2 regions of the Methylocystis sp. JR02 genome follow, and region 1 is predicted to be linked to the other one. Evidence: predicted binding sites of a transcription regulator. Region 1 holds the regulator's gene; the other holds the start of a gene.
What was found. The regulator HrcA, encoded in region 1, represses chaperone genes, less so after heat shock. The targets are predictions, from matches to a motif close to GTTAGCACTCNCNNNNNGNGAGTGCTAAC.

Region 1 (6,921 bases):
GAAGATTCGCTGACGGCTTGCGGCCCCGGCGTCGAGCGCCTCGCGGAAGAAGCCGCGACGCTCTTTCCCGACGCGCGCATTCTCGTGCTCTCGTCCGACTTTCCCGGCGGCGCCGAGAGGCTGCGACGCGAGCTCGACGAAATCGCCAAAGGCGCCTTCGACATCGTCATCGGCACGCAGCTCGTCGCCAAAGGCCACAACTTTCCGCATCTGACATTAGTCGGAGTCGTCGACGCCGACTTGGGGCTCGGCAGCGGCGATCCGCGCGCGGCCGAACGCACTTTTCAATTGCTCAACCAAGTCACCGGCCGCGCCGGACGCGGCGATAAGCCGGGACGCGCGCTCATTCAAACATTCCAGCCCGAGCATCCGGTCATCGCCGCGCTGCTCTCTGGCGACGCGGAAAAATTCTACACGCAGGAAATCGCATTGCGTGAACGCGCCGGACTGCCGCCCTTCGGGCGCCTTGCGGCGCTGATCGTCTCCGCCAAGGACGCGGCCACGGCCGAAGCGCATGCGCGGGCCTTGGCGCGCGCCGCGCATGAATTGCCGGCGTCTCCGCGCTATCGCGTCGCCGCGCTCGGCGGATTGCCCGAGGCTGACGAAATCATGATGCTCGGCCCGGCCGAGGCGCCGATCGCGCTCATTCGCGGCCGCTTTCGCTACCGTCTACTTGTGAAGGCGCCGCGTAGCGCCGACGTGCAATGCTTCCTGCGCGATCTCCTTGTGGCGGCGCCGAAAGAGCGCGGCGGCGTGCGTGTGCAGATCGACGTCGATCCGCAGAGTTTTTTGTGAACGCCCCCTCCCTGTCCCTCCCCCGCCATAGGGCGTCTGCAAGACGCCCGTCTCTCGACGGGCTATGGCGGGAGAGGGTACGCTCGCGATCCACAATGTCGATGAAGGCCACAATCTGCTCCCTCTCCCGCCATAGGGCGTCGAAAGACGCCCGTCTTTCGACGGGCTTTGGCGGGGGAGGGTTGGGGAGGGGGCCGCACCGTTGAAACTACCTACCCCGGCGACAGATAGCACTGACCGCAAAGCGCCTATCAGCGCTTTGCTCTTTCCTGCATGGAAGGATGAAAGATGAAGATCAGGTCAGTCTTCTTCGCCACGCTTATTGCGGGCGGGGTCGCCGCGGTCGCGCCGCCGGCTTCCGCCATGACGCTTGCGCCGCTGAAGGCGCCAGGCGTGGAGTCGCAAATGGCGCATTCCCTGATGATCTGCGACCATGGCCGCTGCTTCCGGACGCGCGAGCACTGGGGCTACGGCGGCGGTTGGCGCGGCGATCATGGTTACGGCGGCGGATGGCGCCGCGAACATTGGCGCGATCACGATCGCGACTGGGATCGCGATGATTGGCGCTGAGCGCGGACGATGCGCATGACACATGGCTCGCGGCGCAACCGCGAGCCTTTTTATTTTGGATCGCGCGCCTTCGGGCGCGCAACTCGCACAACTGTGAAGCGAGCCTGAGAGCTCGCGGTCCTCCCAGCGCGCGTTGAAAGCGCGGAGGCGCGCGACAGATAGCAGGCGCCTCCTCGCAAAAGAGAGGCATTGGCCTGCCTTCAGCAGGAAAGGACGAATCGATGCCGAAGACGCTTCTCTTGCTCGCTTCCATGGCCGCCGGCGCAGTCGCGCTTGCGGCGCCAGCCTCCAAGGCCATGCCGCTCGCGCCCGCCGGTCAGGATAGCGGCGTTGTGCAAGCGCATGGCGTTCGCATCTGCGACGACGACGGCGATTGCTGGTGGTCCTACCGGCGCCACAGCGGCGGATACTGGGATGACGATCACGACCATGGCTGGCGGCACGGCTATCGCCATCACGATGGAGATTATGATTACCGCCGTTACCGTCGCGATTACGATCGGGACGAACGTGACGAGCGCAGCGAATATCGCGATCGTGACCGGTATGGCCGCTGGGATGACGAGCGCGGCGGGATCGACCGCGATAAACACCATGAGCGTCAAGGCATGGAGAAGAATCGCGAACGGGAGCAAAGCGCTCGTGACGAAGGCAAAGAGCAAGGCAGGGAATATCGCTCCGAGCAAGGGATGAAGGAGCATGGCGGACAGTCGAAGAAGGACTGATGCCATTCCGTCTGAACAGCTCGCATCGGCGCGTGTCATTCCCGGCGCCGGTTTTACTCAGAGCCCGTCAGTGCGAGCGAAGCGAAGCAATCCAGGGCGGCGATGCGGCCCTGGATTGCTTCGTCGGCTCCGCCTCCTCGCAATGACGGAGGTGACACCGAAATGCGCGCGTTATGCGCCGCCGACGACGCGCGCGACGATCTTCGCGGTGTAATCGACCATCGGCACGATGCGCGCGTAATTCAGGCGCGTCGGGCCGATGACGCCGAGCGCCCCGATGATCCGCCGCTCGCTGTCGCGCAAAGGCGCCGCGATCATCGACGAGCCGGAGAGCGAAAACAGCTTGTTCTCGGAGCCGATGAAAATCCGCACGCCCTCGCCTTGTTCGGCGCGCTCCAGAAGATCGATCACGCCGGTCTTGGTTTCGAGATCGGCAAATAGCAGGCGCACGCGCTCGAGATCGGCGGCGGCGGTCAAATCTTCGAGAAGATGCGCCTGGCCGCGTACGATGAGCTGGCGATTGTCACTCGGCGCGCCGCCCCAGCTCGCAAGCCCCTGCTGGACGAGCCGCGCGGTCAATTCGTCGAGTTCCATCTGCGCGGCGCGGCGCGAGGCTTCTATCCCGTCGCGCGCCTCCGCCAGCGTGCGGCCGATGATGCGCGCGTTGAGATAATTCGCCGCTTCGATCAGAGCGGAAGCCGGTAGATCCCGCGAGACGGGAATGACGCGATTCTCGACGGTACCGTCGTCGGCGACGAGAATGGCGAGCGCGCGCTCCGGCTCCAGCCGCACGAAATCGATCTGCTTGAGGCGCACATTCTCCTTGCTCGCGACGACGACTCCGGCGACGCGCGCCAGGCCCGAAAGCAGCCCCGTGGCCTCCGCCAGCACGCCTTCGAGATCGTGATCCTTGGATGCGGCCTCGACCTCCGCCGCAATGCGGGCGCGCTCGGCTTCTTCGAGATCGCCGATCTGCAAGAGCGAATCGACGAAAAAGCGCAGACCGAGCTCGGTCGGCATGCGTCCGGCGCTGGTATGCGGCGCATAGATGAGACCAAGCTCTTCGAGGTCCTGCATCACATTGCGGACCGAGGCCGGCGACAAGGTCATCGGTAGAAGGCGTGAGATCTGCCGCGAGCCGACGGGTTCACCCGTGGCCAGATAGCTGTCGACGAGCTGCCGAAAGATTTCCCGCGAACGGTCGGTGAGCAACGACAGGCCCGATGCGGAGGGAACAATCGGCGATGGTCGGATCATGGGCATAAGAATAACGCATCGGCGCGCGGCGTCGAGAATCAAAAAAGCCCGGCCGCCTGGGCCGGGCTCTGGCTGCTGACAAAGTAGCGGTAACGCCCCTCGCGCTCCGAGACGCCTGCTGCGCAGGCTCCTCAGCATGAGTAGCTTCTGCTACTGCGCCAAACACTTAGGCATCATCCTGAGGAGCGAGCGACGCTCGCGTCTTGAAGGACGAGGCCGCCTCGGAGGTTTGTCAACAAACTGAGCCCGGCCGCCTGGGCCGGGCTTCTCCTCGAAGCGGTCGTGGAGGGATTAAATCCCCAGATCGGGCATGCCGATCAGAGCGCCCAGGTTCTTGACGCGGTAATTGACGCCGATGCGCGCGATATGCGTGTCGAAGCCATTGCCGGTGAAGGTGCGGTAGGCGTTGGGGTAGCCCAGGCCCGAGCCATGCGTGCCCTGCAGGCTCGAATAAAGATATTCGGCCTTGACGCTGATCTTGTCGAACAGGGCGTATTCGAAGCCCGCGCCCACCGTCCAGCCGGCCTGCCAGCTCGAGGCTGAGGTTGGGAAGAGATAGCCCGCGACGCTGTCCACGCCGCTGACGTGCAACTGGCCATAGGCGAGGCCGCCCGTAACATAGGGCATGAACCGGCCAAAGGCGTAACCGATGCGCAGACGCTCGGCGCCGTACCAGCGCAGGCGGCTGTAGAGCTGATTGCCCCAATTCCAGCCGCCGGTGACGTTGCTGCTCACATCGGCGTAGTTGAACTCGGACTCGTAGCCGAGCACGATACGGTTCGGCAATTGCCAATCGGCGCCGCTCTGCACGCCGACAAGATAGCCTCTCGTGCCGAGGTTGGTCGCCACATTGTTCCAGTTGACGACCGGAGTCGGGCCAAAAGCGGTGACGTTGGACAGATAGCCGGTCGAGCCGGCGCCATAGCCGCCGCTGATGCCGAGATGATATCCGGTCCAGTCGAAGCCAATTGCCGGCGGGGGCGGCGGCGGAGCCTTATAGCTCGGAAGATCCGCGGCGGTCGCAACGCCGAAAGACAGGATCGACGCGGCAGCGCCAAAAACCGCAGCCTTGAAATTCATATGTAGTCTCCAAGAGCAAGGCCGCCCGGTCTCCGGCGCAGCAACATGTCGTAAAAGTAACACCGCATAACTGATGAAGAAATTACGCGCGCGCCCTGTTCGGCGAATTTACCGGCCGCGTTGCCGTGGAGTCACACTTTCATACAATCATCTGATTTTTATCTGGAAACATTAAGAGGACGCCCCGGGAGCGGAGCGGCCAGCGCGCCAAGGTTGCGCTGATAGGCGGCAAGCGAGAAGCGGGTCTCGTAATAAATGCGGGCCGCGCTCACGCTGCGCTGCGAATCGTCCTGCGGCGTCATGGCGGCGGCCGAGCGCAGCGCGGCGGCGAAATCCTCCGCGGTTTCGGCGAGCGTCACGCCGGGGAGCGAGAGAGCGTCGCGATCCATGCCGCGCAGGGCTTGCGGCGTCGCAATGAGCGGCAGACCGCTCGACATGGCCTCGACCGTCTTGATCGACAGCCCCGTCCCGCTGATCGTCGGCAACAGGACGAGCCTGGCGCCGGCGTAGACTTCGCCGGGGTCTTCGACCCGGCCCAGAAACCAGTCCTTATAAGCCGCATATTCCTGCGGCGCGCGGGCGCGCACCCCGGCGTCGACGCTGCCGGCGATCTTGACCGCAACGCCGGGCGCTTTCGGCGCGACCTCGCGCAAGAACCAGATCAGGCTCTCGACATTTGCCGTGTTATTGCTCGAGACGATGACGATGTCGGACCCGCCCGGCCCCGTGGGCGCAGCGGGCGTCGGCGGGTAAAGCAGCGCATGGCGCTTCTCGGGCAGGAGGGCGCGGAAATCCTCCGCCTCCTGCGCATTGAGATGCAGCAGGAGGTCGGCGCCGCGCATCGCCTCTAGCTCTTGCGCCAGCATCGCCTCATAGGTGGCGCGCGGCGAAAGCCAGGGCATGCGCTCATTGATCAGCGCGAACTGCCGCGCCTGCAAATCATGCGTATCGAGCAAGATCGGCGCGCGGCCGCGCGCCAGCCGCCGCGCCACCGGCATCAGAAAGAAATGGTTGCAATGGATGAGGTCGTAGTCTTGCGCCTCGACCAGCGGCGACAGCTCGGCGCGCTCGGCCATCCCCAATCGAATCGCCGCCTGATCGCCGTGGATATAGGGCCACAGCGTCTGCGTCAGGAACCGCGGGCCGAGCATGGCGTGGAACGGCGCGCCGCCAAAATAGCGCGGGCCAGGCTCAAGCTCGGGCGTGGCCTCGGTAAAGCTCTTCCAGATCCAGGCGCGGCCAGGGACGAAACCGGGGTCGGAGCTGATGGCGATCGGCAGCACCTCGGCCCCGAGCGCCCGGTAAGCCTCGATCTGTCCGAGCACGACCCGATAGGTGCCGCAGGAGTGCCAGGCCGGATGGATGAGCGCCACGCGCCGGCCGGTAAGATCGATCGCGCTCATGCGGGAAGGGTTTCCAGCTCCGCCGCCAGCGCCCGCGCATAGGCCGCGGGGCTGAAGACTGCCTCATAGTATTTGCGTGTGTCGCTTGCGGCCGCGGGCGTTTCGCCGGCGTCGGCGCGCGCCTGCGCCTCGCGCCAAAGCCGGGCGAATTGCTCGGCGTCCTCGGCCAGAGAGACATTCGAGAATGCCGACGGATCGACCTTCATGCCGCGAAAAGCGAGCGGCGTCGCGATGAGCGGCGCGCCGCAGGAGAGCGCCTCCACAGCCTTGATGGAGAGGCCATGCCCCTCGACCGTCGGCAGCAGGACGCAGCCCGCATTGGCGTAGACCGCGCCGATATTCTCGACCCGCCCCCGGAACAGCGGGCGATGCGCCTCGTAAAGCGCGGGATCGCGCTGCTTCACCCCCGCGTCGATATTGCCGTAGATCGCCACTCGGGCGCCCTCCGCGCGCGGGACGACCTCCTGCAAAAGCCAGCGCAGGCTCTTGTAATTGGCGTAATTGTCGCTCGCGACGATGACGATCTCGCCGCCCGCCGCGCGCGGCACTTCGAGCACCGCCGGGTAAATCAGCGCATGACGCGCCTGCGGCAAAAGCGCCCGAAAGTCGCGATCTTCCTCCTCATTGAGATGCGCGCAGAGATCGGCGCGGCGCATCCAGTCGAGTTCGACGGCCAGCATCTCATCGTAGCCAACGTAAGGCGGAATGAAAAAGCCGCCCTGATTGCGCAGCACATATTGCCGCGCCTGAATGTCCTGCGTCTCCAGGATCACCGGAACCCGCCTGCCCCGCTTCAATCGCTCGACGAAGGGCAGCGTGAAATAGTGATTGGCGTGAAAGAGATCGATCGTCTCGAGGTCGTCGGGGACCGGAACGCGCTTGGCGATTTCGATCAGCCATGACGCCTGATCGCCATGGATGAGGCGCCACCAGCCGTCGAGGAGCAGTCGCGAGGCTAGAGCGGCGTTCGGCGCGCCGCAGAAATACCGTCGATCGGCCCCGATGTCGCGGGTGGCGGCGAGATAGGACGGCCAGCGCCCGCCATCCGGCGCCGGCGGGGTCAGCGCATCCATCATCGCGATGGATAGCAC
Region 2 (6,921 bases), 1.5 Mb from region 1:
CTTCCGCCGGCAGCAGGAAGCCCGTGACGGCGCGGCGCTTGTCGAGCCATTTCTTCGCAGCGGCGGTGACGTCGGCGGCGGTGACGGCCTCCATCCGCTCCGGCCAGGCCGCGACGTCCTCGATGGTCAACCCCGTGGCCAGCGCCTCGCCATACCAGCGGGCGAGCGAGGCCTGGCTGTCCTGCGCATAGATAGCGTCGGCGACGAGCCGCGTCTTGGCGCGCCGCAGATGCGCTTCGTCGATCGGCTTTTCGGTGAAGCGCTTGATCACACGGTCGATCGCCTCGTCGAGGTCCTCGAGCGAAACGCCCGGCGCCGGGGTGGCGTAGACCCACAGCCGCGAGTCGTCGACGGCGGAGCCGAGATAATAGGCGCCGGCGCCGACGGCATATTTTTCGTCGACGACGAGCGTTTCGTAGAGCGCGCTGGTGGCGCCGCCGCCGAGCATATGGGCGAGCGTCTCGATCGCCTCGGCCTCGCCGGGCGCGGCGGTCGTGTAGGAGGGCACGAGGAAAACGCGCTCATGCGCGGGCTGCTCGACCTTCTCGTCGGAGAGCGACACGAGCCGATGCGCGCGATGCGGCGGCTCCTTGGTGCGGTTGCGGCGCGGCGGCTCGGCGCGCGCCGGAATTTTCCCGTAGGTTTCCCTGGCGAGCCGCCCGACCTCCTCCGCATCTATGTCGCCCGCGACGATGAGGATGGCGTTCTCGGGCGTGTAGAAGCGGGTGTAATAGGCGAGCGCATCCTCGCGGTTCAGGCTCTCGATCTCATGGTTCCAGCCGATGATCGGCGTGCCATAGGGGTGGTGGGCGTAGAGCGCCGCCTGCACGGCCTCGTCGAGCTGGGAAGACGGGTCGTTGTCGGTGCGCATACGGCGCTCTTCCAGCACCACGTCGCGCTCGGGCGTCACCACCTCGTCGGTCAGGACGAGATTGGACATGCGGTCGGCCTCGAACCCCATCAGCGCGCCGAGGTGCTCCTTGCCGATACGCTGGAAATAAGCGGTGTAATCATAGCTGGTGAAGGCGTTCTCCTGGCCGCCGAGCTCGGCGACGAGATTGGAGAATTCGCCCTGCGGATGGCTCTTGGTGCCCTTGAACATCAAATGTTCGAGAAAATGGGCGATGCCGGATTTGCCGAGCGGATCGTCGGCCGAGCCGTTCTTGTACCAGACCATATGCGTCACGACGGGCGTGCGCACATCCGGAATGACGACGACTTCGAGACCATTATCGAGCTTGAAATGCGAAATATTGGCGCCGGCATGCGCCGAGTCGCCGGCCGCGCCCGGGGTGAGCGATACGGTCGGCGACGCAGAGGAAGACGACATCGAAGGGCCTTTCTGGCGGCGCGTGGCCGCCCGAAGCTGGAGAACATTATCTCCTATATAGGCCCAAAAGACCCTGGCCGGAACTCAATCCTTGGCCGGCTCCTTGCGGGAGTCGGCCTTTCTGGAAGCGGAAAATCTGCTTTCCAATATAGGCCCCAGAAAATTTAGTTGTCGGAGCCTCTGAGGAAACTCGGCATCATGCCGGAGAGCCCGCCGCTGCTGGCCGTCGGTTTCTGTGTAGGCGCCGTGCCTGCGGTCTGGGCCACGGGATCGCTCTCGTTCCTGTCGCCCCCCAAATAGCTCAAGGGATTCCACCAGGAGGAGCTTTTCCCGCCGTCCGAGTCGCGAACCCGGGCGAGGTCCATCGTGGGGCGGCGATAGCCCGTGGGCGGCTCTGTCAGCATGCGGCGCGCCGGCTCCTCCGTCATCGGCCCGGACGATCGCGAGCGTGCGCTGAGCGCCATCTGCAGGAAGCCGGGCTCATCATCCGTGCCAGGCGCGTAATCCGGCTTGGGGCCGCGAATCCGGTCCAAAAGGCCTGGCTTCTTCTCCTCCGGCGGGGCGTTCGGGATCTTTGCGTAGCGGTCTGTGTTGCGGCGGCGCGCGGCCGCAACATCGGTCGGCCAGCCATCCGGGCGGTTCGTCTTCTCCTGCGGAGCCGGCAAGTCGCCGATGCGCGGCGGCAGAACCAGTTTGGGGCGCTCGTTGTAGTCGATCTTTGACGCGTTGGGGTCCGAGGAAACGCCGACAAGCTCCATGACCGCGCTGATGGTCGATTTATCGTCCGCTGCCTGGGCGGGCGCGCCATAGGCGGCTGCGAGACCGGCGAGCGCGAGGAGGGCGCGACCCCGGGATCGTGCGAGCTTCATCATTCCAACTCCTTGCCCAGAACGCCGGCGCGCGTGAAACGCCCACGCCAGCCGCGTGAATACGCCTCAAAGGCGCAGATTGCGTCCCACTTATTGGCGATTTAGTGGCGGCGGCGCAACTGGGGCGTTTCGGCGCGCGCTCGAACCTTCCCAGAGGGCATTCCGCAAAAGTTGACGGACTTTTGCGAAAAGAATGCGCTCCAGCTTTTGAATCTGCGCGCTTTCTCATCGCTCGCGAGCAGAAAGCGCGCTAGGCCGCGCCTTCCGCAGGCGGCGACTCGGAGAAAAGGGTTTCAAAAAGCAGCATCGCGACTCCCGCCGTAATAGCGACGTCGGCGACGTTGAAGACGTAATTGGCGAGCGGCCCCACCGGGAGCGTCGTATGGAAATAGAAGAAATCCGCGACCGCGCCGCGCGCGAGGCGATCGGCCGCGTTGCCCAGCGCCCCGCCGACGACGAGGCCGATCGCGAGCGTCAACAGCCGGCTTTGGGCGCGCCAGAGCCACCAGATAAGGCCGGCGACGATGACGCCTTGCCCGGCGAGAAGCAGCGCGCGTCCGACGCCCTCATGCGCCTGAAAGAGCGAATAGGAGACGCCGTAGTTCCACGAGAGCACGACGTCGAGGAAGGGCGTCAGCGTGATCGGCTGCCGCGCGCCGATGCCGAAGACGTCGAGCATCCAATATTTATGGGCCTGATCGGCGAGCGCCGCCGCGAGGGCGGCGAGGAGGCCGAGAATGCGGGGCGGCGTGAGGAAGGGCGGCACGGCGACTCTGTGTGGCGACTCTGCGGATTGCGGGAACGCCGCTCGGCGGCTTGGCCTATTCATATCTTCCCGGCGGCGTCGCGGCTAGCCGACTGCCCGGTTGCGGCGCCGCAAAAATCTTGACATCCGCGCGGCCGCAACCTATCTCATCGCGCGTTGGCACTCGTCGTAAGAGAGTGCCAATAATTTCGCTTATGGCTTGCGACGGGCGGAATTTCCTGCCCGACGCGCAGAAAAGGAAGACATTGCAATGGCGTTCCGTCCCCTGCACGACCGCATCGTGGTCAAGCGCATCGAAGGCGAAGAGAAGACCAAAGGCGGCATCATTATTCCCGACTCCGCCAAGGAAAAGCCCCAGGAGGGCAAGGTGATTTCGGTTGGCCCGGGCGCTCGCGACGAGAGCGGCAAGCTCGTTCCCCTCGACGTGAAGGCCGGCGACCGCGTTCTGTTCGGCAAGTGGTCCGGCACCGAGGTCAAGATCGACGGCGACGACCTGTTGATCATGAAGGAAAGCGACATTCTCGGCATCGTCGAATAACTCGGCAAGACCCGAACCGCTTCCAACCCATTCAGGAGTTTTAAAATGGCTGCCAAAGACGTCCGTTTCTCCACCGACGCGCGCGACCGCATTCTGCGCGGCGTCGACATTCTCGCCAACGCCGTCAAGGTGACCCTCGGCCCCAAGGGCCGCAATGTCGTCATCGAGAAGTCCTTCGGCGCGCCGCGCATCACCAAGGACGGCGTGACCGTCGCCAAGGAGATCGAGCTTTCCGACAAGTTCGAGAATCTCGGCGCCCAGCTCGTTCGTGAAGTCGCCTCCAAGCAGAACGACATCGCCGGCGACGGCACCACCACCGCCACCGTGCTCGCCGCCTCGATCGCCAAGGAAGGCGTCAAGGCTGTGGCCGCCGGCCTCAACCCGATGGACCTGAAGCGCGGCATCGACCTCGCGGTCGAGGCCATTGTCGGCGACCTCAAGAAGAACTCGAAGAAGGTCACCTCCAACGACGAGATCGCCCAGGTCGGCACCATCTCGGCGAACGGCGACCGCTTCATCGGCGAAGAAATCGCCAAGGCCATGCAGAAGGTCGGCAATGAAGGCGTGATCACGGTGGAGGAGGCCAAGAGCCTCGAGACCGAGACCGACATCGTCGAGGGCATGCAGTTCGACCGCGGCTATCTCTCGCCGTATTTCATCACCAACGCCGAGAAGATGATCGCCGAGCTCGACGACGCTTACATTCTCATCCACGAGAAGAAGCTGTCGACGCTGCAGCCGCTGCTGCCGATCCTCGAGTCTGTCGTTCAGACCGGCAAGCCGCTCGTCATCGTCGCCGAGGACATCGAGGGCGAGGCGCTCGCCACGCTCGTCGTCAACAAGCTGCGCGGCGGCCTGAAGATCGCGGCCGTGAAGGCCCCGGGCTTCGGCGATCGCCGCAAGGCCATGCTCGAAGACATCGCCATCCTCACGGGCGGCCAGATGATCGCCGAGGACCTCGGCATCAAGCTCGAGAACGTGACGCTCCCCATGCTCGGCCGCGCCAAGCGCGTGCGCATCGAGAAGGAGAACACCACGATCATCGACGGCGCCGGCGAGAAGGCCGACATCGAGGCGCGCATCGGCCAGATCAAGGGCCAGATCGAGGAGACCAGCTCCGACTACGATCGTGAGAAGCTCCAGGAGCGTCTCGCCAAGCTCGCGGGCGGCGTCGCGGTGATCCGCGTCGGCGGCGCGACGGAAGTCGAAGTCAAGGAGAAGAAGGACCGCGTCGACGACGCCCTCAACGCGACCCGCGCGGCCGTCGAAGAAGGCGTCTCGCCCGGCGGCGGCGTGGCTCTGCTGCGCGCCATCAAGGCGCTCGACGGCGTGGCCACGGCGAATGGCGACCAGAAGACCGGCGTCGAGATCGTGCGCAAGGCCATCCAGGCCCCGGCGCGCCAGATCGTCGACAACGCCGGCGGCGACGGCGCCGTCGTGGTCGGCAAGCTGCTCGAGTCGGCCGACTACGCCTTCGGCTTCGACGCCCAGAAGGGCGAGTACGGCGATCTCGTGAAGCTCGGCATCATCGACCCGACCAAGGTCGTGCGCACCGCGCTGCAGGACGCCGCGTCGATCGCCGGCCTGATCATCACCACCGAGGCGACGATCACCGAGCAGCCGAAGAAGGAATCCGCGCCGGCGATGCCGGGCGGCGGCATGGGCGGCATGGACTTCTAAGTCCGGTCGATCAGAGAGATTGGAGAGCCCCGGGGGAAACCCCGGGGCTTTTTGTTTTTGGGCCGGTCCCGGCGCCCGTCATTGCGAGCGAAGCGAAGCAATCCAGAGCCGCGATCACGGCCCTGGATTGCTTCGTCGCTGCGCTCCTCGCAATGACGGCGGACGCATCAGCTCGGCAGGCAGCGACGAAAGCGCGCGGCGGCGAGACGTTGCGGGATCGCCGAGGCTCGGTTAGCATCCCCTTCACGCGCGGCGGTTCTGTTCGCGCGGCAAACTTAAAATTTGGGAGCATTCCGATGGCGAGCAATCGCGGGTCGGCGTCCACCGACGCGGACTGGGCTGAACACGAAAAGACCTACAATGGTTTCCTCTGGCTGCTGAAATTCTCCGCGGCCGGGTCGGCGATAACCCTCGTCCTCCTCTACGTGCTCTTCGCGCGCTAAGAAAAGCCCAAGCCCCTCACGCCAGCCGTCAGGGGCCACCATGACGGCGACGGTTCGCAACAGCCGGAGGTCGTCATGCGCATTGCCGTATTGGCCGAGTCGGACAAAGCTGAGCCGCGCGTCGCGGCGACGCCGGAAACCGTCAAGAAATTCGTCTCACTCGGCGCCGAGGTCGCGGTTCAATCCGGGGCCGGCGCCGGGGCGGGCGTTTCCGACGCCGAATACGCCGCGGCAGGCGCCAAGATCGGCGCCGATCCGGCGACGACCCTTGCGGGCGCCGATATTCTGCTGCGCGTGCGCCGCCCCTCGGCGGCCGAGCTGGCCGGCGCCAAGCAAAATCTCGCCCTCATCTGCATCATGGATCCGTTCGGCAACGAGGCGGCGCTCGCCGGTCTCGCCAAGGCGGGCGTGATCGCCTTCGCCATGGAGTTCATGCCGCGCATCACCCGCGCGCAATCCATGGACGTGCTGTCGTCGCAAGCCAATCTCGCCGGCTATCGCGCCGTCATCGAGGCGGCGGCCGAATATGGCCGCTCCTTCCCGATGATGATGACGGCCGCCGGCACCGTTCCGGCCGCGAAGGTCTTCATCATGGGCGTCGGCGTCGCGGGGCTACAGGCCATCGCCACGGCGCGCCGGCTGGGCGCCATTGTGACGGCGACCGATGTGCGCCCGGCGACGAAAGAACAGGTGGAGTCGCTCGGCGCGAAATTTCTTGCGGTCGAGAACGAGGAATTCCAGCAGGCTCAGACGGCGGGCGGCTACGCCAAGGAGATGTCGAAGGACTATCAGGCCGCGCAGGCGGAGCTCACCGCGAGCCACATCGCCAAGCAGGATGTGGTCATCACGACCGCGCTCATCCCTGGCCGACCGGCGCCGAAGCTCGTTTCAGCCGAAATGGTGCGGTCCATGCGCACAGGCTCGGTCATCGTCGATCTCGCCGCCGAGCGCGGCGGCAATTGCGAATTGACCAAGCCCGGCGCGACCGCCGTGGAGAATGGCGTGAAGATCGTCGGCGCGCTCAATCTCGCGGGCCGTATGGCGCCGACCGCCTCCAGCCTCTACGCCAAAAATTTGCTCGCCTTCGTCGAGACGCTGATTTCCAAGGAGACGAAGCAGCTCGCCATCGATTGGGACGACGAACTCGTGAAAGCCACCGCGCTCACGCGCGACGGCGCCGTCGTCGACGCAAGATTCAAACAGGCCTGAACGCAGCATCCTTCCAACAAGGAGCGCAATAATGACCGATTCAACGCAGCAATTGCTCGAAAAGGCGCGGGCGGCGGCGGAAGCCG

Region 2: groES (co-chaperone GroES) is a predicted target of HrcA. The motif match lies at 3,121-3,149, and genes of this name have one in related genera.

Annotation. Positions count from the first base shown of each region.
Region 1 covers NZ_JASIRC010000001.1:1,754,657-1,761,577, forward strand. The annotation lists gene QNA11_RS08410 (primosomal protein N') at 1-795, shown strand, start outside; gene QNA11_RS08415 (hypothetical protein) at 1,084-1,365, shown strand; gene QNA11_RS08420 (hypothetical protein) at 1,587-2,090, shown strand; gene hrcA (heat-inducible transcriptional repressor HrcA) at 2,262-3,347, opposite strand; gene QNA11_RS08430 (outer membrane protein) at 3,639-4,427, opposite strand; gene QNA11_RS08435 (glycosyltransferase) at 4,586-5,830, opposite strand; gene QNA11_RS08440 (glycosyltransferase) at 5,827-6,921, opposite strand, start outside.
Region 2 covers NZ_JASIRC010000001.1:3,243,103-3,250,023, forward strand. The annotation lists gene QNA11_RS15445 (M16 family metallopeptidase) at 1-1,330, opposite strand, end outside; gene QNA11_RS15450 (hypothetical protein) at 1,495-2,202, opposite strand; gene lspA (signal peptidase II) at 2,450-2,965, opposite strand; gene groES (co-chaperone GroES) at 3,216-3,503, shown strand; gene groL (chaperonin GroEL) at 3,549-5,183, shown strand; gene QNA11_RS15470 (aa3-type cytochrome c oxidase subunit IV) at 5,336-5,626, shown strand; gene QNA11_RS15475 (Re/Si-specific NAD(P)(+) transhydrogenase subunit alpha) at 5,702-6,835, shown strand; gene QNA11_RS15480 (NAD(P) transhydrogenase subunit alpha part 2) at 6,867-6,921, shown strand, end outside.